One region of the Salmonella sp. GDC200615 genome, then DNA from elsewhere that is predicted to be linked to it. Evidence: predicted binding sites of a transcription regulator. Region 1 holds the regulator's gene; each other region holds the start of a gene.

The links. Region 1 encodes LexA, which represses DNA repair genes until DNA is damaged. Its sites were predicted from a motif close to TNCTGTATGTACATACAGNA; they were not measured.
Region 2: the regulator LexA is predicted to act here: its motif matches at 2,495-2,514, upstream of rmuC (DNA recombination protein RmuC).
Region 3: the regulator LexA is predicted to act here: its motif matches at 3,916-3,935, upstream of dinB (DNA polymerase IV).
Region 4: the regulator LexA is predicted to act here: its motif matches at 2,433-2,452, upstream of uvrB (excinuclease ABC subunit UvrB).

What each region holds. Positions count from the first base shown of each region.
Region 1 covers NZ_CP192247.1:507,984-513,925, forward strand. Annotated here, with positions in the region: gene plsB (glycerol-3-phosphate 1-O-acyltransferase PlsB) at 1-1,990, opposite strand, end outside; gene ACQ29O_RS02415 (diacylglycerol kinase) at 2,161-2,529, shown strand; gene lexA (transcriptional repressor LexA) at 2,638-3,246, shown strand; gene dinF (MATE family efflux transporter DinF) at 3,425-4,750, shown strand; gene ACQ29O_RS02430 (hypothetical protein) at 4,747-4,860, shown strand; gene ACQ29O_RS02435 (CsbD family protein) at 4,882-5,091, shown strand; gene zur (zinc uptake transcriptional repressor Zur) at 5,190-5,705, opposite strand.
Region 2 covers NZ_CP192247.1:4,370,752-4,376,693, forward strand. Annotated here, with positions in the region: gene ubiJ (ubiquinone biosynthesis protein UbiJ) at 1-159, opposite strand, end outside; gene ubiE (bifunctional demethylmenaquinone methyltransferase/2-methoxy-6-polyprenyl-1,4-benzoquinol methylase UbiE) at 169-924, opposite strand; gene rmuC (DNA recombination protein RmuC) at 1,020-2,450, opposite strand; gene udp (uridine phosphorylase) at 2,590-3,351, opposite strand; gene ACQ29O_RS21205 (dienelactone hydrolase family protein) at 3,610-4,422, shown strand; gene ACQ29O_RS21210 (anaerobic sulfatase maturase) at 4,502-5,845, opposite strand.
Region 3 covers NZ_CP192247.1:3,545,216-3,551,157, forward strand. Annotated here, with positions in the region: gene pepD (cytosol nonspecific dipeptidase) at 1-721, shown strand, start outside; gene prfH (peptide chain release factor H) at 876-1,490, opposite strand; gene ACQ29O_RS17145 (RNA ligase RtcB family protein) at 1,487-2,626, opposite strand; gene dinB (DNA polymerase IV) at 2,845-3,900, opposite strand; gene dpaA (peptidoglycan meso-diaminopimelic acid protein amidase) at 4,150-4,890, shown strand; gene ACQ29O_RS17160 (class II glutamine amidotransferase) at 4,861-5,628, opposite strand; gene lpcA (D-sedoheptulose 7-phosphate isomerase) at 5,841-5,942, opposite strand, start outside.
Region 4 covers NZ_CP192247.1:3,062,763-3,068,704, forward strand. Annotated here, with positions in the region: gene ACQ29O_RS14810 (hypothetical protein) at 1-29, opposite strand, end outside; gene uvrB (excinuclease ABC subunit UvrB) at 338-2,359, opposite strand; gene bioD (dethiobiotin synthase) at 3,010-3,696, opposite strand; gene bioC (malonyl-ACP O-methyltransferase BioC) at 3,689-4,444, opposite strand; gene bioF (8-amino-7-oxononanoate synthase) at 4,428-5,585, opposite strand; gene bioB (biotin synthase BioB) at 5,582-5,942, opposite strand, start outside.

The DNA of each region.
Region 1 (5,942 bases):
AGGCTAACTCCTCGCGCTCCCAGCGCAGGAACAGCTCCGCTTTTAACATCGGATAGAGCGCTTCAACATGCTGCTGCAACGCATCACGCGAAATGCGACGATGCTGGGTGATAATCGCCGCCATCAGCGAAGGCATAATCAACATATGCGCGATATTGTTACGATAGTAGGTCATCAACACCGCCTGCTCGCGCGGCAGAATGATGATATCGCCAATGGTGTCTTTCTCGACCTCAAACTTATTCATCTGCAGCGCGTGAGCGATGAGCTCGCCAGCGCTGGCGGCAGGAACGGTTGAGTCTGTGGAATAAGGGACATTGCGCATCAGATCGAGATAGCAATCAAGCTGCTCGGTGAGCTGCTCGCGGGTGAGCGAGCGCTGACGCGACGCTAACAGCGCGGTACAACACAGGTTCATCGCGTTTGCCGCGCCAGCGTTGTTAATACGCACCATCAGATCGGCGGCGATACTATTTACCGTCGGCGTCAGCCAGGCTGGGCGTATGGCCTCTATAGGGTCGATAGATTCGCGCCACTCCGGCACATGCTGGTTCAGGTACGTCATGAGCGGCATCGGTTCGCCAAAGTTAACGTAGCCCTGACCCAGATTGCGCAGCTTGCTCAAGCCTTTCAGCATCTGCGGCAGGCTCTCTTTCTCTTTTGTCGCGCCGCGCAGTTCTTTCGCATAGGTGCCCACTTCCATGACGTGCTCATAGCCGATGTAAATAGGCACTAACGTAATTGGACGGGTACCGCCGCGCAGCATCGCCTGGATAGTCATCGACAGGGTGCCGGTTTTCGGGTCTAACAAACGTCCGGTACGCGAACGTCCTCCTTCGACAAAATACTCAACCGAGTAACCGCGGCTGAACAGCTCGCCCAGGTATTCGCGAAAGACGGTGGAATAGAGTTTATTCCCCTTAAAGGTGCGACGAATAAAGAACGCGCCCAGACGACGGAAAATCGGGCCAGCGGGCCAGAAATTAAGGTTAATGCCTGCGGCAATGTGCGGCGGAACCAGTCCCTGATGGTACAGCACATAAGAAAGGAGCAAATAGTCCATATGGCTGCGGTGACAGGGCACATAGACGATTTCATGCCCGTCGTGCGCCAGTTGGCGTACGCGCTCGGCGTTATGCACGTTAATCCCCTGGTACAGTCGGTTCCAGGTAAACCCCAAAATCCTGTCGGTCAAACGAATCATCTCGTAAGAGAAGTTCGCCGCGATCTCTTCCATCAGCGCAATGGCGTTTTGCTGCGCTTTTTCATGAGAGATTTTCTTACTGCGCGCTTCGTCTTCTACCGCGCGGGCGATCGCTTTCGAGGCCAGCAGTTTGTTAAACAGATCCTGACGGGCGGGCAGGCGTGGGCCAACCGCCGCCAGGCGCTGGCGAGCAAAGTGCATACGCGCCACGCGAGCCAGCTTCTGCGCGATGATTTTATCGGTGCCGTGTTCATCAGCCATGCGACGCAATGAGACGGACGGCGAGAATCGGACAAAGCTATCGCGACCCAGCCAGGAGATGGCAAAGAATTTCTGTACGCCGTTCAGCATACGTAAAGGCGGGTTATCTTCTCCCTTTTCACGACCCGGCGCGCGGCCAAACATCACGGAAACGGGCACCATCTGCACGTCCAAAGCCGGATTACTCCGATGCAGATCGAGATAATCGTGAAAAAGTTTCACCGACTCTTCTTTTGGCGTGTAATAGGTAAAGACACGCGGTCCGCCGTGAATAAATACATAGCGTGGCAACAGCGCGCCGTCGATCTCCAGCGGCTCCAGCGGATCCGGGAGATCGTGCGCCAGACATTGCGCCCGCAGCGTCAGTAAGTCCGCTTTTGAGTTGTATGGCAAGACATACATAATGGGGCGAGAAGTATCGAGCCCCAATTCCTGGGCGGGTTCCGCCGGAATAGACTTGCTTTTTACCAGTATGCTTAATGGTAAATTCAGTAATTTGTAGTAAATTCGTGGCCAGCCGGACATAAACGATGTAAAGCCTCTGGTTAATAATGCAAATGCGGTGCAAGGATATCAGAAAGTTTAGCGAATTTCTGTTGTATCCCGTCATACTTCGCGCTGCGTTACGGCAGTCCGAATCGTGCAGGGCAACCGTATAATGTCATTGACGTTAATAATGTAAAAAGGTTCTTTTGATGGCCAATAATACCACTGGATTCACCAGAATTATCAAAGCGGCAGGATATTCCTGGAAAGGATTTCGCGCCGCATGGACTCACGAAGCGGCGTTTCGCCAGGAAAGTATCGCGGTATTGCTGGGCGTCATCATCGCCTGCTGGCTGGATGTGGATGCGATTACCCGTGTGTTATTGATAGGTTCCGTTTTACTTATCATGATTGTTGAAATCCTCAACAGCGCTATTGAAGCGGTCGTTGACCGCATCGGTTCTGAATACCATGAGCTTTCCGGCCGTGCGAAAGATATGGGATCGGCTGCGGTGCTACTGTCTATTTTCGTTGCCCTGATGACCTGGGGCATCCTGTTATGGTCACATTTTCGATAAAGGTTCCAAATTTTATAAATCTCTTGTTTTTTGCGCCGTTTGTGGTTCCAAAATCACCTTTAACTGTATATACTCACAGCATGACTGTATATACACCCAGGGGGCGGAATGAAAGCGTTAACGGCCAGGCAACAAGAGGTGTTTGATCTCATCCGGGATCACATCAGCCAGACAGGTATGCCACCGACGCGTGCGGAAATCGCGCAGCGTTTGGGGTTCCGTTCCCCAAACGCTGCGGAAGAACACCTTAAAGCGCTGGCGCGCAAAGGGGTGCTTGAAATCGTTTCCGGCGCATCGCGAGGTATCCGTCTGTTACAGGAAGAAGAGGACGGATTACCGCTTGTCGGGCGTGTCGCGGCGGGTGAACCGCTTCTGGCGCAGCAGCATATTGAAGGCCATTACCAGGTCGATCCTTCGCTGTTCAAACCCAGCGCCGATTTCCTGCTGCGCGTGAGCGGTATGTCGATGAAAGATATCGGTATTATGGATGGGGATTTGCTGGCGGTACATAAAACGCAGGACGTCCGTAATGGCCAGGTGGTTGTCGCTCGCATTGACGATGAAGTGACAGTAAAACGCCTGAAAAAGCAGGGCAATAAAGTGGAGCTGCTGCCGGAAAACAGCGAGTTTACACCGATAGTGGTGGATCTGCGCGAACAAAGCTTTACGATTGAAGGGCTGGCGGTAGGCGTCATTCGCAACGGGGAATGGTTGTAATCTCGTTTTAATCTCCTTGTAAGCCGTCATCCGGCAATCGTGCAGCCTGATGGCGCTGCGCTTAGCAGGCCTACGGGAATGCAGTTCCTGAGATGATTAATTTGTAGGCCGGATAAGGCGTTACGTTGCCATCCGGCAATGCGCTCGTTTCGTTTAACTCCTTGTCAGGCTTTTCTCCATGCCGCTTTTTACCTCCTCTGATAAAGCTCTCTGGCATCTCGCGCTGCCGATGATTTTTTCTAACATCACCGTCCCCTTGCTGGGGCTGGTCGATACGGCGGTGATTGGTCATCTGGACAGCCCGGTTTTCCTGGGCGGCGTGGCGGTGGGCGCGACTGCCACCAGCTTTCTTTTCATGCTGCTGCTATTTCTACGTATGAGCACCACCGGCCTAACGGCGCAGGCATTTGGCGCCAAAAATCCGCAGGCGTTAGCCCGGGCGCTCATTCAACCGTTATTACTGGCGCTGGGCGCTGGCGTGATGATTGTGCTATTTCGCACGCCGCTTATCGAGCTGGCTTTACATATTGTCGGCGGGAACGACGCTGTCCTGGTGCAAGCGAGACGCTTCCTTGAAATTCGTTGGCTAAGCGCTCCCGCGTCACTGGCGAATCTGGTGCTGCTCGGTTGGCTGTTAGGCGTTCAGTATGCGCGGGCGCCGGTTATCTTGTTGGTCGTGGGCAATATCCTCAATATCGCGCTCGACCTGTGGCTGGTGATGGGGCTTCATATGAACGTGCAGGGTGCTGCCCTGGCGACGGTCATCGCAGAATATGTCACGTTACTGATCGGCCTCATGATGGTACGTAAAGTTCTCCATCTCCGCGGTGTGTCGCTGGATATGCTAAAACAGGCCTGGCGCGGCAACGTGCGCCGCCTTTTGGCGCTCAATCGCGATATCATGCTGCGCTCATTGCTCCTTCAGCTTTGTTTTGGCGCAATCACGGTGTCAGGCGCGCGGCTGGGCAGCGATATTATCGCGGTAAATGCAGTCCTGATGACCTTACTCACCTTTACGGCCTATGCGCTGGACGGTTTTGCTTATGCGGTGGAGGCGCACTCCGGTCAGGCTTACGGCGCGCGTGACGGTAGCAAGCTACTGGACGTCTGGCGAGCGGCGTGTCGTCAGTCAGGAATTGTGGCCTTGTTGTTTTCCACAGTCTATGCCCTGGCAGGCGAACATATTGTCGCGTTACTGACCTCATTGCCGCAAATACAGCTACTGGCGGATCGGTATCTTATCTGGCAGGTGGTATTACCGCTGGTGGGCGTATGGTGCTATCTGCTCGACGGTATGTTTATTGGCGCGACGCGCGCTGCCGAAATGCGCAATAGCATGGCTGTCGCCGCGGGAGGATTCGCGCTGACGCTCTTCGCCCTGCCGGTATTAGGAAATCATGGTTTATGGCTGGCATTAACCGTGTTCCTGGCGCTTCGCGGTCTGTCGTTGAGCCTTATCTGGCGTCGTCACTGGCGCGAGGGTACATGGTTTGCCAGATCGTGACGGTTAAAAATTCTGAATATAAAACCGAAGGCCGAATTCCTGCCTACAATTATTATCACGTCCAGCAGAAATTGCAGTGCATTTGGGCGAATAACACCTGCTATTCCTAACCGAATGATGAGGACAAGATGATGAATAAAGACGAAGCCGGCGGTAACTGGAAACAGTTTAAAGGTAAAATGAAAGAACAATGGGGCAAACTGACCGATGACGATATGACCGTTATCGAAGGTAAACGCGACCAACTGGTAGGTAAAATCCAGGAGCGTTACGGTTACCAGAAAGATCAGGCGGAAAAAGAGGTTGTTGACTGGGAAACCCGTAACAACTATCGCTGGTAATATGTTTTCCCCTACCAGGAGTACATGGATGTGCTTCCCACTGTTTGCTTATGAATGCGGGCGTGCCCCTCTCTACTGCCGCCCGTTTTCCGTTCAGGCTAACGCGGTTTTTTCTTCACCAGCACCGAGTGATCGTGACCACAGTCGCCCGGATGGCGACACGCTTCCACTTCTACGCACGCAGGGCACAGACCGTGCGCCTCAATAACGTTATGTTGTAGCGCAAATCCCATTTTAGCCGCCAGCGTATGCATGATGTCTTCCACGCCCTCGGCACACTCTTCCTTCACCACGCCGCAACGATCGCAGATAAACATGGCCGAGCTGTGCGTCGGCTGGTTGAACAGGTGGCAAACCACATAACTATTGGTGGATTCCACTTTATGGACAAAACCCTGTTCGAGCAAAAAATCCAGCGCGCGGTAAATGGTGGGCGGTTTGGCCTGTGGTTCCGTTTCGCGCAGCAAATCGAGCAAATCGTATGCGCTGATGGCACCCTGTTGCAGACTCATCAGGCGCAGCACTTCGAGGCGCTGAGGCGTCAGGCGCACGTTGCGCTGCGCGCAGAGTTTTTCAGCTTGCGCCAGTAACTCTTGCGTTGTGGTCTTTTCCATGTAGCACCTCGAATGGCATGAAAGTCTAATCCGTTACTTTACCACGAGCTGCTTAAAACTCTGAAATTACCCCGCGACAATATATCGCCTGCTAAGCTTTTCCGCGCCAGTATTCTCATCTATACATAATGAGGGTCGATATTATAACAACAGGATTTAACATCACTATTTCACAGCAATAGTTCGCCTCTGTCCGGTAAAGCGTGGCGGAGGAATTACTTCACCTGATAATAAGAT
Region 2 (5,942 bases), 790 kb from region 1:
GCTGAATACCAGGACTAATGGCGTCGAAAATCCCTTTAGTTTCACACACAGTACTTTTCCCTGTAAGCGCGTTCTGGCTGATTTCAGCGCTGGCGAACGATACAGAAACGTATTGAGGAGACCTTCAATTCCTGCGGTCACTAAGGGTTTAAAAGGCATTCCACCCTCCTAGAATTTATAACCACGGTGCAATGCCACAACGCCCGCCGTCAGATTGTAATAATCCACGCTCTCAAATCCGGCGTCCTGCATCATGGCTTTTAAGGTATCCTGATCGGGATGCATACGGATGGATTCCGCGAGATACCGATAGCTATCCGCATCGTTTGCGACCATCGAGCCAATACGCGGTAAAATATGGAAAGAATAGGCGTCATACGCTTTACTCAGCGGCTCAATGATAGGCTTGGAAAATTCAAGCACCAGTAAACGTCCGCCGGGTTTCAACACACGGAACATTGACCGCAGCGCTTTTTCTTTTTCCGTTACATTGCGCAAACCAAACGAAATGGTAATGCAATCAAACGTATTATCAGGGAAAGGCAGAGCTTCGGCATTCGCCTGCACATACTCTACGTTGCCGATCACGCCGATATTACGCAGCTTCTCACGCCCCATTTTGAGCATAGAATCATTAATATCCGCCAGGATAACTTTGCCAGTTTCCCCGACCATACGTGAAAATTTCGCGGTAAGATCGCCCGTACCGCCCGCTAAATCGAGAACGGTTTGTCCACGACGCACGCCACTGCAATCAATGGTGAAGCGCTTCCACAAACGATGAATGCCAAATGACATTAAATCATTCATCACATCGTACTTTGACGCCACAGAATGAAAAACGTGGGCCACCATGTCAGCTTTCTGCTCTTTAGCGACGGTCTGAAAGCCAAAGTGCGTCGTTTCTTGTGAATCTTCCACCATCTCAGTGCCTGCTTATCGATAAAAATGTTCAAGAAGTGTAACAGATTGGGCCAATTTGCCCTACTCTGCGCCAGGACTAAACTACTCCGTATGGGTTAACTTAACTGCTGCTTCACCCGTTCATCATTGGGATAATGTTCATCCTGCCGCCCTTCAGGGATCGATCGTAAACGATATTCTTCATCTTGCGTAACGGCCTGTTCCGCTAAATCCGGATTAATCTCGCGTTTGATTTCCACGCCTAGCCCCCGGAAGGCCTCCGCCTGCGCCAAAACGTTGCCACGCCCCGACGCAAGTTTTTTCATCGCCTGGCGGTAGTTATCCTGCGCTTTATCCAGACTCTGACCGATCGCTGACATATCATCAACGAACAACCGCATTTTATCGTAGAGCTTACTGGCTCTGTCTGCGATGTGCTGCGCATTGCGGCTCTGGTGTTCATAGCGCCACAGGTTGGCGATTGTCCGTAACGCCACCAGCAGCGTCGTGGGGCTTACCAGCATAATGTTATTTTTCAGCGCCTCGGTTATCAGTTCGGGCTGTTTATCTAACGCCAGCAGGAAAGCGGGTTCTACGGGGATAAACATCAGAACATAGTCCAGCGAGCGGAGGCCGGGAAGCTGCTGGTAGTCTTTACGCCCCAGTAAGCGAATATGATTGCGCACCGAGGCGATGTGCTCTTGTAAAGCGGCCTCGCGCGTGTAGTCATCTTCAGCGTTAAAGTAACGCTCGTAGGCGACCAACGTCATTTTAGCGTCGATGACCACATCTTTGCCCTGCGGCAAGCGGACGATGACATCCGGCTGCATCCGCGAGCGCGCATCGTTCTCAATACTGACCTGGGTTTCGTATTCGTAGCCTTCACGCAGTCCGGATGCCTCCAGCACCCGCGCCAGCACAACTTCGCCCCAGTTTCCTTGCGCCTTATTGTCCCCTTTCAGGGCGCGCGTCAGGTTGATCGCTTCCTGCGCCATTTGCGCGTTAAGCTGCTGCAAATTACGAATTTCGTGCGCCAGCGTATGCCGCTCCTGCGCTTCTTTGCCAAAACTCTCCTGAACCTGGCGGCGAAAACCGTCCAGTTGCTCACGCAGCGGCGTCAGCAGGCTATTCAGGCTTTGTCGGTTTTGTTCGTCTACGCGACGATTACTGTGTTCAAAAATACGGTTCGCCAGATTTTCAAACTGCTCGCTTAAACGCTGTTCGCTGTTGATCATCTGACGGATTTTGTCTTCCGCGTGTTGTTGAGTCGCTTCCAGACGGGTCGTGACTTCACGCAGATCGGCTTCCAGAGAGGTATTGATACTGTGCAGGCTACGCAGTTCGTTATTAAGTAACTCGCATTCACTGCGCCAGTGCGCTTCTTGCGCTAATTGCTGCCGGGCCGCGCTAAGTTCGATATCCAGCTCACGCCGTTCTTCGATAAGATCGACGCGGATTTGATCGGCGTGCGCTTTCGTCGCCAGCCAGCCAATCACCGCCCCAGCCGCCAGCGCCACGACGGCGCTTATCATAAGAGTAATATTCACAACACCTCTCCTGGAACCACACTGTCCTGCACAAAATAGAATTGTGCTGTATAAACGTCCAGTTTAAAAGGGATTTCCTGCGAGGCGCCACGCAAAAAGAAAAGGCCGAACGCGTCGGCCTTTGCAAAAGAGAGGAGAATTACAGCAGACGACGGGCCGCTTCCACGACGATTTTCACCGCGTGGCTTTCAGTTTGTTTCATCGTTTCCGCATTCGGAATCTCTTGTTGGGTACGGTTGACGATAACGCCCGCCACCATACCTGCGCGTAAACCCTGGCTTGCGCACATGGTTAACAGCGTAGCGGATTCCATTTCGTAGTTCATCACGCCCATCGCCTGCCACTCTTCCATAGAGCCTTTGAAGCGACGAACAACGCGGCCAGAATAGGTGTCGTAACGTTCCTGACCCGGATAGAAAGTGTCGGAAGAGGCGGTTACGCCAACGTGAGTCGTGGCGCCAATCGATTTCGCGGCTTCAACCAGCGCAGTGGTGCAGGCAAAGTCGGCAACCGCCGGGAATTCCATCGGCGCAAAATGCAGGCTCGCCCCATCCAGACGTACGGATGCGGTCGTTACCAGAACGTCGCCGACGTTAATGTGCGGCTGAATAGCCCCCGTGGTGCCGATACGCAAGAAGGTACGAATACCCAGTTGCGCCAGTTCTTCCACGGCAATAGAGGTAGACGGGCCGCCGATACCGGTAGAGCAAACGATAACTGCTTTGCCATCCAGCTCAGCGCGCCAGGAGGTGAATTCGCGGTGAGATGCCAGCTTAACCGGCTTATCCATCAGCGCGGCGATCTTTTCCACACGCTCAGGATCGCCAGGGACGATGGCGAGCTGGGCCCCTTGTAAATCGTTTTTGGTGAGGCCGAGATGAAAAACATCAGACTTGGACATATAAAACTCCTCTGTGAATCGGGTTTGTCAGAAGAAGCAAAGAGACACTTTACCTAAGGCATAAAGATATTTTCGTGACAGCCATCACTATGACGTAAAACAATTGCACTCGCTTACCATTAAAAAGTGATGTTCATCACAATAAATAATCAATATCGCCAGGCATTGCACAAAAGATAGCCGCTTTAAGGCAATGTGGTTTGTTACACACTGTCTATAGTTAAGATTGCGCTATTTTTTAAGGGTACGGAGAATACCATGACAACGACACATCCATCCGGCTTTGCACCTGCAGCTTCCCCACTTGCCCCTACGATGATTCATACGCCTGATGGGGCCATTAGCGCGGGGATAACGTCGATCCCCTCTCAGGGCGACGATATGCCAGCCTATTACGCCAGACCAAAAGCGAGCGACGGCGCGCTGCCTGTGGTCATTGTGGTACAGGAAATTTTTGGCGTACATGAACACATTCGCGATATTTGCCGACGACTGGCGCTGGAAGGCTATCTCGCTATCGCGCCAGAACTCTATTTCCGCGAAGGCGACCCCAATGATTTCGCCGATATACCCACATTATTGAGCGGGCTGGTGGCTAAAGTACCGGATTCGCAAGTCCTTGCCGACCTGGATCACGTCGCCAGTTGGGCTTCGCGCAACGGCGGGGATGCGCATAGGCTGATGATCACCGGTTTTTGTTGGGGAGGCCGAATTACCTGGCTGTACGCCGCGCACAACCCTCAGTTAAAAGCGGCGGTAGCGTGGTACGGCAAGCTGGTGGGCGACACGTCACTCAATTCGCCGAAGCATCCCGTTGACATCGCCACCGATCTTAACGCGCCGGTACTGGGTTTATACGGCGGGCAGGATACCAGTATTCCACAGGAGAGCGTGGAAACCATGCGTCAGGCGCTACGCGCCGCTAATGCGAAGGCGGAAATCGTGGTCTATCCCGATGCAGGGCACGCGTTTAATGCCGATTATCGTCCGGGCTACCACGAAGCCTCAGCGAAAGACGGCTGGCAAAGAATGCTGGAATGGTTCGCGCAGTACGGTGGGAAAAAAGGCTAACCACAGCGCATTACGATGTTTGTTGGGCCTACGAGACCGGAGTCGGTGTAGGCTCAACAAATCGTCATCGCCACGTTAGCTATGCTTTACCACAGCATTTTTTATATTTTTTGCCTCTGCCGCAGGGACAGAGATGGTTACGACTGACGGCTCCTGTGTCTTTACGCGCGTCCTGCGCCAGCCAGCGCATGATCGATGCCATCGGATAGCCTTGCGCCAGCAGCTCCCGCCAGACATTCATATACGGCGTAACGTGCTGGAAAAAATGTTTATAGCCCGCACACAAGTAATTATGCGCAGGATGACCGGACGGCGAGACGGCAAAGCGATGCTTCGGACAGCCGCCATGACACGCAAAGCGGTAGTCACAGCGACGACAATCGGCGGTCAGGGTCTCCCGCTTGGCCTCGCCAAACGCAATAGCCCGCTCGCTATTATTTAAGGTTTTGATGCTGTGCTGGTGGATATTCCCCAGCAGATGCTCCGGGTAGACAAAGTGGTCACAGTTGTAGAGATCGCCGTTCGACTCCAACGCGAAGGCATGTCCACAAGTCTCGGAATGTACACACAGTACCGGCTGCTGCGCCGTCCAGGCGGCTAACGCCACGTCAAACATCTGCACATAGACGCGGTCTACGTCGCGACGAACCCAGATATCAAAGATCTGGTTGAGAAATTCGCCATATTGCCACGACGGTACCGTCCATGGCGCCAGCTTTGCCGCGCTTTCGCCGGGCATCACCAGATTAAGTACCGATGAGTTATCGGTGCTCATTCGCTCCACCAGCGGGATAAACTGAATAAAACGCGATCCCGCCGCCAGAAGAAATTCGTAGACGTCTGCTGCATGACCGACGTTATGTTTTCCCACGACGGTTAAGGTATTAAAGTCGACATGGTGCGCTTTAAGCCGCGCCATTGCTGCGACGACCTGTTCATGAGTTCCTTTTCCAGCGCGATTAAGCCGATAGTGGTTGTGTAACGACGCCGGGCCGTCGATAGAGAGACCGATGAGAAAATGCTGTTCAGCGAAAAAGCGCGCCCACTCGTCATTCACCAGGATGCCGTTCGTCTGCAACGCATGAGTGATTTTTCGCCCATCGCCGTACTTTTCACATAATGCGACAACCCGGCGGAAAAACGGTAGCCCCATCATGGTCGGTTCGCCGCCCTGCCAGGCAAAGTCAATGCGGTCGCCACTCTGCGCGGCAATATGCTGGCGTATAAATTGTTCCAGCGTCTCGTCCGACATCCGCCAGTTTTTATTGCGTTCCGGGTACAGCGCCTCTTTTTCAAGATAGAAGCAATATGTGCAATCAATATTGCAGATCGCGCCGCCGGGTTTGGCCATTACGTGACAACCTGCTACCGCCATGTCAGACATCTCCGTTAAAAAATAAGGTTCACCAGCGCCATGAGACAATGCGACGTTTATCGTCGCCAGGGAACATAACAGAATGGAAAACCTCGTTTTGTGCTATGAGAGCGCTGGGCGATCATGACAGGAAAAACGATCTGCG
Region 3 (5,942 bases), 1.6 Mb from region 1:
GATCGATTTCAACGGCGGCACGCTGCGTAACGCGATTCCGCGCGAAGCGTTCGCTACCCTCGCCGTTGCCGCAGACAACGTAGGCGCGCTGAAAACATTAGTGAACGCTTACCAGGATATTCTGAAAAACGAACTGGCGGAAAAAGAGAAAAACCTGACGCTGCAACTCAATGAGGTTGCCAGTGATAAAGCCGCATTGACCGCGCCGTCACGCGATACCTTTGTGCGCCTGCTGAACGCAACGCCGAACGGCGTGATCCGCAATTCAGACGTGGCGAAAGGCGTAGTGGAAACATCGCTGAACGTTGGCGTGGTCACAATGTCCGATGCGAATGTCGAAATTCACTGCCTGATTCGCTCTCTTATCGACAGCGGTAAAGATTATGTGGTGAGTATGCTGGATTCGCTGGGCAAGCTGGCTGGCGCGAAAACCGAAGCAAAAGGCAGCTATCCTGGCTGGCAGCCCGATGCGAACTCGCCGGTCATGCACCTGGTGCGGGAAACCTATCAGCGTCTGTTCAACAAGACACCGAACATCCAGATTATCCACGCCGGCCTAGAATGCGGTCTGTTTAAGAAACCCTATCCGGATATGGACATGGTTTCTATTGGGCCTACCATTACCGGACCTCACTCTCCGGATGAGCAGGTACATATCGAAAGCGTCGGCCACTACTGGACTCTGCTGACCGAATTGCTGAAAGCGATTCCTGCGAAGTAAGAAAGCGCTAAAATGCCCGTCCCATTTCTGGACGGGCTATCAATATGGAATATCGGGTATCCATTGCCAGATAAGCTCTCCTGGATGCGCTGAATAGCGCTGCGGCTACACGCGAATAGCCAGACAGCCCTATAACAGCGCTGGTAGCACCGAATTATTGTGGCGTAAACGCCATTCCTTTAAATATCCGTAGCGGATTGCCGCGCTCAATCTGATGATGGAACAGACGCCTTTCAGACTTCAACGCCGCACACCCATTTTGCCGTTGCTGTTCCAGCCGCCAGGCAATCAGCAGCCGGGTCAGACGCTTATTCGCATGTTGACTGCGCTCCGACTGAACCTTCACGCTAATCCCGCTCACCAGGTGCGTGGCCCGCACTGCCGAGTCGGTTTTATTAACGTGCTGCCCACCCGGGCCGGAAGAGCGCAGAGTCTCGAAACGAATCTCATCAGACTGTATGTGTTCGTCGGCGGAAAAGCGCCCAATGCCGACGTACCAGTTTTTTCGCCCATGGTGCGGGCGATACGGGCTGGTACAAATCCACAGTAACGTGCCGCACCAACGTTCACTGAAAGCCATGGCTTTTTCGCCGTCCAGCGAGACCAGCGCGGAACGCAGCGTGTCTGGTAATCGTCCCGGCTCTGTTTCAAGCCGTGTCAGCGATACCTTTTCTCTGGAGGCTTCTTTCGTCAGACAATCCAGCGCTTTTTTTACCGCCAGACAACACTCGTCCGGTCCCTGTGCGGAAGAAAGTTGCAGTAAGATCATGCGCTTTTCTCCCCTGAGGCTTTCAGCGTCAGCACCGGACGCAGGCAGGCAACCGGCGTAATCAGTCCGGCGTCTGCCAGACAATCCACAACGCTATCGATGGATTTATACGCCTGCGGCGCTTCTTCATAAATGAGCTGTCGATCGCGGCAAATCACCCGGCTACCCATCCCGGTACGGCAGAGCTGTCGCGGGGTAAATTTTGCCGATAACCGGTCTTTACACTCGGTACGCATCCATTTGCGCCCCGCGCCATGCGCCAGGGAGAAGAGGCTCTCCTCGCTGACGACGGGTTTCACCAGCCAGCTATAATCGCCGCGCGAGCCGGGGATAATCACCAGTCCCTGCCCATCTGGCGTAGCGCCCTTACGATGCAGCCACCCCGCCTCACCCGCGACAGTACAGGGTTCAACGAAGTTATGCGCCACATCCAGCCGCGGTTCGCCCTCAGCCCTGAGCTGTTGCAGTATCCGGCGGGCAATCAGCGCGCGATTACTGCGGGCAAATGCCAGCGCATCGTCATGTTCTGCAAGGTAGCGGCGCGCATCGTCGCTATCTTCCGGCAAACCGTTATGCGAAAACGCCTCCACATGACGACGCAGGATAGCTTGCCCCAGACCGCGTGAACCACTGTGTACCAACAGTAATAACTGCGCTTTTTGCAACCCCGACAAAGCGAACGAATCAGCATCGACGATGCGATCGACCTGCTGCAGCTCGGCAAAATGATTGCCGCCGCCAATGGAACCCAGCGCAGAGCGCCACGAATGATGCTGCATTGCGGCGGGGACATTCTCCTCCAGCCACTGCGCGTCCGCCACGTCAGTCAGCGACGCCAGCCGCTTCTCCAGTTTATCGGCGTTATATTTACGCCCTAAAATATCCGTTTGCCATAACGCCATGCCGCAGCCGATATCGTTGCCGACCAGCGCCGGATAAAAGCGTCCACGCGAGAAAAAAGCTGCGCCAATAGGGTAGCCGCGCCCCGGATGCAGATCTGGCATCCCGATAACGCGTTTCATACCGGTTAACTTAGCCGTCGTATATAATTGTTGGATCGCGGAATCTTCGATCCACAGGTTATCTGATGCGATAGAAAATACCACATCTGATAAAGGACGAATATAATTGCCCATATACCATTCCATATATGAATTAAAAAATCAGGAAATGGCAGACTAATCCAGGGCAATAAAAGAAAATTAATCCTGGAAAGGTCTGCAAAGTGCGTTCAGAGAATAAAGTGTCATGATGAACCTCCTTTGCAGTTATTGAGAATGAGAAAACGTGGGTATAGTAATACTGAAATTTAGATGGCGCAATCGTAATAGTGATAAAATCTTAATAGCCTGACTTATAACCCTAACACCAACTGTCGCTCCAGTTGAGGGTCGAGCAGCGTTACGTGTAACCCCACCAGCCGTACGCCGCGCTCGCCGCGACGCTCGTTCCAGGTTTTACGGGCGGTGGTAATTAAGTCTTCTTTATTTAATTGCGGCCAGACATGTTCCTGAGTGGTTTGCTGAAAATCATTAAATTTTAATTTAACGCCCTGTCGGGCAATCAGTAAATCGGGCTTTACTATAGCCAGACGACGCTCCAGTTCCGGATATAAATATTCAATAATGGCCTCGCAGTCCGACCACTCATGAATATCCTCCGCCAGAGTACGCTCAACGCCTACCGATTTACGCAGCCTTTCGCTGTTAACATCACGCTCGTCAATACCCTGACTACGCTCCCATAATACCCGGCCAAATTTACCAAAGCGTTTGAGAAGCATCGCCAGATCGCACTGTTGAATATCCCCGCAGGTTCTTAACCCCATATTTTCCAGTTTGGCGGCGGAAACTTTCCCCACGCCTGGAGTTTTGGCTAACGGCAACGTTTTAAGAAAGTCGGGTACATCGGCTGGCGTAATAACATATTGTCCGTTCGGTTTATTGAGATCGGAGGCGATCTTCGCCAGAAATTTCACTGGTGCAACGCCAGCGGAGGCGGTGAGTTGCAGTTCATTGAAAATAGTCTGACGAATCTCCCTGGCGATCAGAGTTGCCGATCCATAACAGTGCGGGCTGTCAGTCACATCCAGCCAGGCTTCATCCAGCGAGAGCGGTTCAATCAGTGAAGTGTAGCGGGAAAAGATGTCACGTACATGCCGCGAAGCCTCTTTATAGGCGTCAAAGCGGCCAGGCAATAGGGTGAGATGGGGGCACAGCTTTAGCGCCATGGCGGTCGGCATCGCGCTACGTACGCCAAACTGGCGCGCAGGATAGTTGGCGGTACTGATAACGCCTCTTCGCTCACGACTCCCGCCAATGGCAATGGGAATATCGCGTAACGCCGGATTATCACGCATCTCTACCGCGGCAAAAAAACAGTCCATATCAACATGTATGATTTTGCGCATCGCTCGCCCCCACAATACTGTTTAAGTGTACAGTATGTTTTATTGCGCGCAAAGAGACATTCGCGTTAAAAATGCGACATATTCGAAGGTATGACGACGAAAGCGGCGGGAAAATTGTAAACGTACACACGGGGACTTGCGAAAAACTGCCGTGGTGCTAATGTGAGCGCTCCAAATCCAGATTACTCCGATTTGGGGACTCTTTTGCCGTTCTGGCGTGTGTAACCGTTTTATCAAGGAACAAGCAGTATGCGTAAAATCGCATTTTTTCTTGCGATGCTTCTGATGCCGTGCGTCTCATTTGCCGGTTTGCTGAGCAGCAGCAGCCCCGTCACGCCGGTCAGTAAAGAGTATAAGCAGCAGTTAATGGGCTCACCGGTCTATATTCAGATTTTTAAAGAAGAGCGCACCCTTGATCTCTACGTCAAAATGGGTGAGCAATACCAGTTGCTTGATAGCTACAAAATTTGCAACTATTCCGGCGGGTTAGGCCCGAAACGCCGTCAGGGCGATTTTAAAAGTCCGGAAGGGTTTTACAGCGTTCAGCGCAATCAACTCAAGCCAGACAGCCGTTTTTATAAGGCCATCAACATTGGTTTTCCAAATGCCTACGATCGCGCGCATGGCTATGATGGTAAATATCTGATGATTCACGGCGCCTGTGTTTCCGTCGGCTGCTATGCCATGACCGACAGCGGCATTGATGAGATTTTCCAGTTTGTCACCGCCGCGCTGGTCTTTGGTCAGCCGAGCGTGCAGGTGAGTATTTATCCGTTCCGGATGACCGACGCCAATATGCAGCGTCATAAATATTCATATTACAAAGATTTCTGGGCGCAGCTAAAACCCGGCTACGATTATTTTGAACAAACGCATAAGCCGCCAACTGTTTCTATCGTTGATGGGCGTTACGTCGTGGGCAAACCGTTGAGTCACGAAGTCGTTCAGCCACAGCTGGCCTCAAATTATACGCTCTCCGAGGCAAAATAACGCCCATTCGCCTGGCATAATCTTTTGCCAGGTTTCATTCCCCGTTAGCGGCTGGGTAGCAATCACGGTAACCACGTCATTTGGCGTGGTCTGTGAACTGAAATCAATTTCCATATCCTGATCCACCAGCGTGGCTACGCCAAACGGCGCCCGGCGAGTGATCCAGTGCAAATGGGTTGAGCAAAACGCCATCACATATCGCCCATCTGACAGCAGCATGTTAAAAACGCCTTTTTCACGTAATACCGTCGCCAGTGTCGCAATATATTTAAATACCGCCGTCATGTTGCCCGGCGTGCGGGGATAACGCTGCGTTAATTTATGCAATAGCCAGCAAAACGCTTTTTCGCTGTCGGTTTCCCCCACCGGACGAAAATTACCGGTTTCCAGCGACTTATAACCGTTGAGCTGACCGTTATGAGCATAAGTCCAGTTGCGTCCCCATAATTCCCGGGTAAAAGGGTGTGTATTTTCCAGCGCCACTTCACCGCGATTAGCCTGACGGATATGGGCGATAACCGAGCAGGACTTGATCGGGTAATTCTGTACCAGTTTCGCAATCGGCGAATGGTAGCTCGGTTGCGGATCTTTAAACGTGCGACAGCCCTTTCCTTCGTAAAAGGTAATTCCCCAGCCGTCTTTATGCGGCCCGGTTCCGCCGCCACGCTGCACCAGTCCGGTGAAGCTAAAGCAGATATCCGTCGGCACATTGGCGCTCATCCCAAGCAGTTCGCACATACATCACCTCCACAAACGCCTTAAGCGGGAAGGCGTAATTTTTACAGCCAATCAAATCTCAAAATATCGAAGAAAACAATATGCTATACCCTAAATAATTCGAGTTGCAGGAAGGCGGTAAGGGAGGAAAACCCCAGTCACATAGATAACTATGTGACTGGGGTTTCTGAGCGCAACCAACGCACCTGCAGCTTGAAGTATGACGGGTATAGTTATTTAACCATCTCTTTTTCGATCAACTGAATCAGGATATGAATTACTTTGATATGAATTTCCTGAATACGATCGGCATAACCGAAGTGCGGTACGCGAAT
Region 4 (5,942 bases), 2.1 Mb from region 1:
TTAAGTAGAATGATGTAATCTGCTGCCATGACACGCTTTCAACGAACTCACATAAGATTAAAATGACGATCATGAGGATAGCTATACCGATAATACGGGGCGTTTTTTTTCATAGCCGAGGAGAGAGGGAAAATTAGCGTTGGGTTCAGCCTCAACGCTAATTTTCTTCAGTTGTGATTAAACTAGCTACCCCATTGATGTTTTGAGTTTTTCGACAATCTCGTTAGTCAAAGCCTGTCACTGTTTTTCATTCCTGACTGACTTAGCCCTTACTATTGAACTGAAATTCTCAAAAGCGAGCCATGGTAACGATGACTCGCTGGCGATCGACACATTGTCAGGACGCCGCGATAAACAACTCGCGTAACTGGTGCAACTGGTCGCGAATTTGCGCGGCTTCTTCAAACTCCAGATTTTGCGCGTGCTGCATCATTTGCCCTTCCAGTTCATGAATTTTCTGCTGCAACGCTTTCGGCGTCATATCCAGTTCGACAATTCCGGCTTTTGCCGTAGAACTGCCCTTGCCTTTCCCCTTCGCTTTGGTTTTCGCAATGTTCTGCCCCAGCGCCAGGATGTCGACCACTTTTTTGTTCAGCCCCTGCGGAGTGATACCGTGCTCTTCGTTGTACTTCTGCTGCTTCTCGCGACGTCGCTCGGTTTCGCCAATCGCCTTCGCCATCGACGGCGTGATTTTATCGCCATACAGAATCGCTTTACCGTTAACGTTACGCGCCGCGCGCCCTATGGTCTGAATCAGGGAGCGCTCGGAGCGCAGGAAGCCCTCTTTATCGGCGTCCAGAATCGCCACCAGCGAGACTTCCGGCATATCCAGCCCTTCGCGCAGCAGGTTAATCCCCACCAGAACGTCAAACTCGCCCAGACGCAAATCGCGGATGATTTCCATGCGCTCCACGGTATCAATATCTGAGTGCAGGTAACGCACGCGCTCGCCGTGCTCTTCCAGATATTCGGTCAAATCTTCCGCCATCCGTTTGGTAAGCGTAGTGACAAGGACACGCTCATTAATGGCCGCACGCTGACGAATTTCGGACAGCAGATCGTCCACCTGGGTCGCCACCGGACGCACTTCAATAATCGGGTCCAGCAGCCCGGTCGGTCGCACGACCTGATCCACCACCTCATCACCAGATTTTTCCAGCTCATAGTTGCCGGGCGTGGCGGAAACATAGATAGTTTGCGGCGCTAAGGCTTCAAACTCCTCAAACTTCAGCGGACGGTTATCCAGCGCCGAAGGCAGACGGAAGCCATACTCGACCAGCGTCTCTTTGCGCGCCCGGTCGCCGCGGTACATGCCGCCTATCTGCGGGATGGTGACATGAGACTCATCCACCACCAGCAGTCCGTCGGCGGGCAGATAATCGAACAAGGTTGGCGGCGGTTCGCCCGGCCCGCGGCCCGACAGAAAGCGGGAATAGTTTTCAATGCCTGAGCAGTAGCCCAGCTCGTTCATCATCTCTAAATCGAACTGCGTGCGCTGGCTTAATCGCTGCTCTTCAAGCAGCTTATTATTCGCCAGCAAGACCTTACGCCTGTCCGCCAGCTCATCTTTTATCTCTTCCATCGCCTGCAGAATACGCTCGCGCGGCGTCACGTAGTGCGTTTTGGGATAGATAGTATAACGTGGCACCGTTGACTCTACCTGCCCGGTTAACGGGTCGAACAGCGACAGGCGTTCCACTTCTTCATCAAACAGCTCAACGCGTAGCGCGATGTCGTCAGATTCAGCCGGGAAGATGTCGATCACTTCGCCGCGCACGCGAAAGGTACCACGCTGAAAAGCTTGATCGTTACGGGTGTATTGCAATTCCGCCAGCCGACGCAAAATCGCGCGCTGGTCAATCAGCATTCCCACCGTCAGATGCAGCATCATTTTCAGGTAGAGATCCGGATCGCCCAGACCGTAAATCGCGGACACGGAAGCCACCACCACGACATCGCGTCGCTCAAGCAACGCTTTCGTTGCCGACAACCGCATTTGCTCAATATGTTCGTTTACCGAAGCGTCTTTTTCGATAAACGTATCCGAACTTGGCACATACGCTTCCGGCTGATAGTAGTCATAGTAGGAGACGAAATACTCCACCGCGTTTTCCGGGAAAAACTCTTTCATTTCGCCGTAGAGCTGCGCCGCCAGGGTTTTATTGGGCGCAAGCACCATCGTTGGCCGCTGCAAGTCCGCAATGACGTTGGCAATGGTGAATGTCTTCCCGGAGCCGGTCACGCCCAATAACGTCTGATGCGCCAGCCCGTCCTCCAGCCCCTCTTCCAGACGACGTATAGCGTCCGGCTGATCGCCAGAAGGTTTAAAAGCGGAATTCAGTTTGAACGGTTTACTCATGAGCGGCTACCTGAAGGAGTGAGCGGGCAGGGATGTAATTTTACTCTCGACGGTGAATATTGCCAATAAAAAATACTGGATGAAAAAACAGTAACACTCCAGTGTATAATGGCTATCGGTAGATACCCCACGCTATTTAGAGGTAAAACATAGACAGTCGCGGGGTAAAATTCCAGCAGTGTGCTGGTTATCCCCAGACCAGAGTCTTTTTTAACATTTGTCAAGTCGGATGATGAAAGTTTTATGTCAACGTATCCTCCTTCCTTTACAACAATTGATTTTATATAACTTGCTGTCTGAAAAGGGATATTTTCTCAAGCCGTCTTTCGCGCCAATTTAGTCGCAGGCCGCGTCGCCTCTCGCTTACGTTGTGTTTTCTAACTCTAATACACAAGGTTATCCACAGGAATAGTGGATAACTGCTTCCAGCCCGTATCCCCTGCCGCCTGGCAAAATCAGCCCCTGACGTTTTCGCCGGGCGATAAAAAAAAATTATCGCTATTTTTGGCAGATTATTGGCTAACGAGAAGGCAAAAATTGAGGCGTAGACGCTCACATTTTGCACATTTTTAGCATGGCGACGTCAGGAGGGTCTGGCGAAAGAACAGCAGGATCGTCTGATCCTGCAAGAAGGCGGTTTTTAAGCGCGGTCAGGCGCGTTCCAGGGGGCTAAGGTCCAGATACTGTCCTGTCGCCGCCTGCGATGGAGAAACGCCCAGCCACGGGATTTCCCCTAACAGCGGGGCCGGTATGACGCGGCGAAGCGTCGCGAGATATTCACCATGACGCGCGCCTGGCGGCTGCATGTCGTTGGCTATCCATCCGACAAGCGGTAATCCGGCCTGTTCTACCGCCAGCGCCGTCAGCATGGCGTGATTAATACAGCCCAGCTTGACGCCAACAACCAGAATCACCGGCAGCTGCTCCGTCTGTACCCAGTCGGCAAACGTCAGCGTGGCAGAGAGCGGTGTAAACCAGCCGCCCGCCCCTTCTGTCAACACCCAGTCTGCCTGCGCCTCCAGCGTTCGTAATCCGCGTGATAACACCGCCGCGTCTATCGCCCGGCCTTCGTCGGCGCTAGCGATGTGGGGAGAAGTAGGCTCGGCAAAAGTATAAGGATTGATAGCGGAATAAGGTTGCGGCAGGCTGCTGTTACGCTGCAAGGCCAGGGCATCGCTATTGCGTAGCCCGTCGGTTGTCATTTCGCTGCCGGAAGCGACGGGCTTATAGCCTACGGTTTGATAACCTAACTGCGTTGCGGCCTGCAATAAGGCGCAACTGGCGACCGTTTTACCGACTTCAGTATCAGTACCGGTCACAAAATAGCGTTTAGTCACGTTCAATCACTCCCATAAAAAGGTGGTACGTCAGCGGATATTTCCCCTGCCGCTGCGGCCATGCCAGTTGAATCTGTCTAAGCCGGGCGCGGGTTAATACATCCGTCTCCCGCCCTTCATGAAGATGGGTGGCGCCAATGCCTTTGAGCGAACGCATCGCGCTCAGGGCATCCTCAAACCACAATGTCATCGCCTGAGTATGACGAGACGCCCGCCAGCCGCGTAGCGCGTGGTCAATGGCCTCTTCCGGCAAAAAGCTATTCGCGTGAGCGCGATTATCGACGGCCTGCCATGCCTGACGCAGCTCCGGCAACGACCCCTGGCACAAGGTGGTAAACGCCACCACGCCGCCGGGCCGTACAACCCGATACAACTCGCTCAACGCATCGCGTAAATCGCCGCACCACTGGACCGCCAGGTTGCTCCAGGCCAGGTCAAAAACGCCGGCGTCATGGGGAATCGCTTCGATATCCGCCAGCAAATAGTGATGCGCCGCCTGACGATCGCGAGCCTGTTGCAGCATCGGCAGCGAAAGATCCAGGGCGGTCACTTCGCTCCCCCGCTCTCGCCAGTAACGACTCATACGTCCGGGGCCGCAGCCTGCGTCCAACACACTGGCAAACTGGCGGCCTGTCAACAGCGTCAGCAGCGCATCCGCGCTGTGTTGCTGTAAAGAGGCGTGCTGTTCGTATTGCGATGCGGCCCGGCCAAACGCCGCCGCAATAGCCTGCTTATTCACCTGCGCCATGCAGCACCTCCAGCAGACGGTCTATATCGCACGCTTCATGCGCCTGCGTTAACGTTAAGCGCAGGCGCGCCGTACCGACAGGCACCGTCGGCGGACGAATCGCCGTCGCCCAGCATCCTTGTTGACGCAGCGCCTCCGCCAGGCGCAATGCACGGCTGTTATCGCCCACGATTAACGGCTGGATGGCGCTATGGGCATTCAGTAGCGTAAATCGGGACGCGTTAACGCCGGCCCGAAAGCGCTGAACCAGAGCGGCGAGTTTTTCGCGCCGTTCACGACCTTCATCGCTACGGATCACCGCCAGCGAGGCGCTTAACGCCTGCGCCTGGGCGGGCGGCATACTGGTGCTGTAAACCAGATGACGGGCGAATTGCAGCAGATAATCTGCGACGCTTTCCGAGCAGAGCACCGCTGCGCCGCTGACGCCAAACCCCTTACCGAAAGTCACCACCAGCAACTCAGGCTTCACCCCCCGCTGCCAGCAGGTGCCCCGCCCCTCATCGCCAGTCACGCCGATGCCGTGCGCATCATCAACCAACAGCCAGGCATGATGCCTGCGGGCAATGTGCTGGATTTCCGCCAGCGGCGCGCTGTCGCCGTCCATGCTGTATACACCTTCTGTCACCACCAGTTGCTGACCCACGCAGGGCGATTGCAGTAAACGCGACAGATGCTGCGTATCGTTATGGATAAAGCGGCGAAGCTGCGCCGGACTCAGATTAGCGGCTTCCAGCAGGGAAGCATGACTCAACCTGTCGGCCACAATCCGGTCATTTTTTTTCATTAAGGCGGTAATGACCGCCTGATTCGCCGCAAAGCCAGAGATAAACAGCAGCGCGCGTGGATATCCTAACCATTGCGCCAGTTCCTCCTCTAACGCCTGGTGCGCCACGGAATAACCGCTGATATGACCCGACCCGCCGCTGCCGACGCCAAAACGCGTCGCTGCCTGTTGCCAGGCGCGAATAATCTGCGGATGTTGACTTAAGCCGAGGTAATCATTGCTGGAAAAGTTAAGATACTGTCGCCCGTTCGCTACCAGCCAGCGTCCGGCGCCCTGCGACACCACATAGCGGCGGCGCAACGTATCCGTCGCCCGACGCGCCGTCAGCGCATCGTCGACGCGTTGTTGCCAACTCATAAGGCTGCCGCGTTGTAATAATCATCGGTGTCAGGCGTCATCAGCGTCTGCTCCAGACGTTGCTGCTGCTCGTTATCGCCCGCCAGCACCCTGGTCTGCTGCGGATTCAGTCCCAGCTTACGGAATAACTGCAGATCCTTGTCCTCTGCCGGATTTGGCGTAGTTAACAATTTGCAGCCATAGAAAATCGAGTTCGCCCCGGCCATAAAGCACATCGCCTGGGTCTGCTCGTTCATCTGTTCACGCCCTGCGGAAAGACGCACGTATGAGGTCGGCATCATGATGCGCGCCACGGCGATAGTACGAATAAAATCAAACGCATCCACGTCATCGTTATCCGCAAGCGGTGTGCCTTTC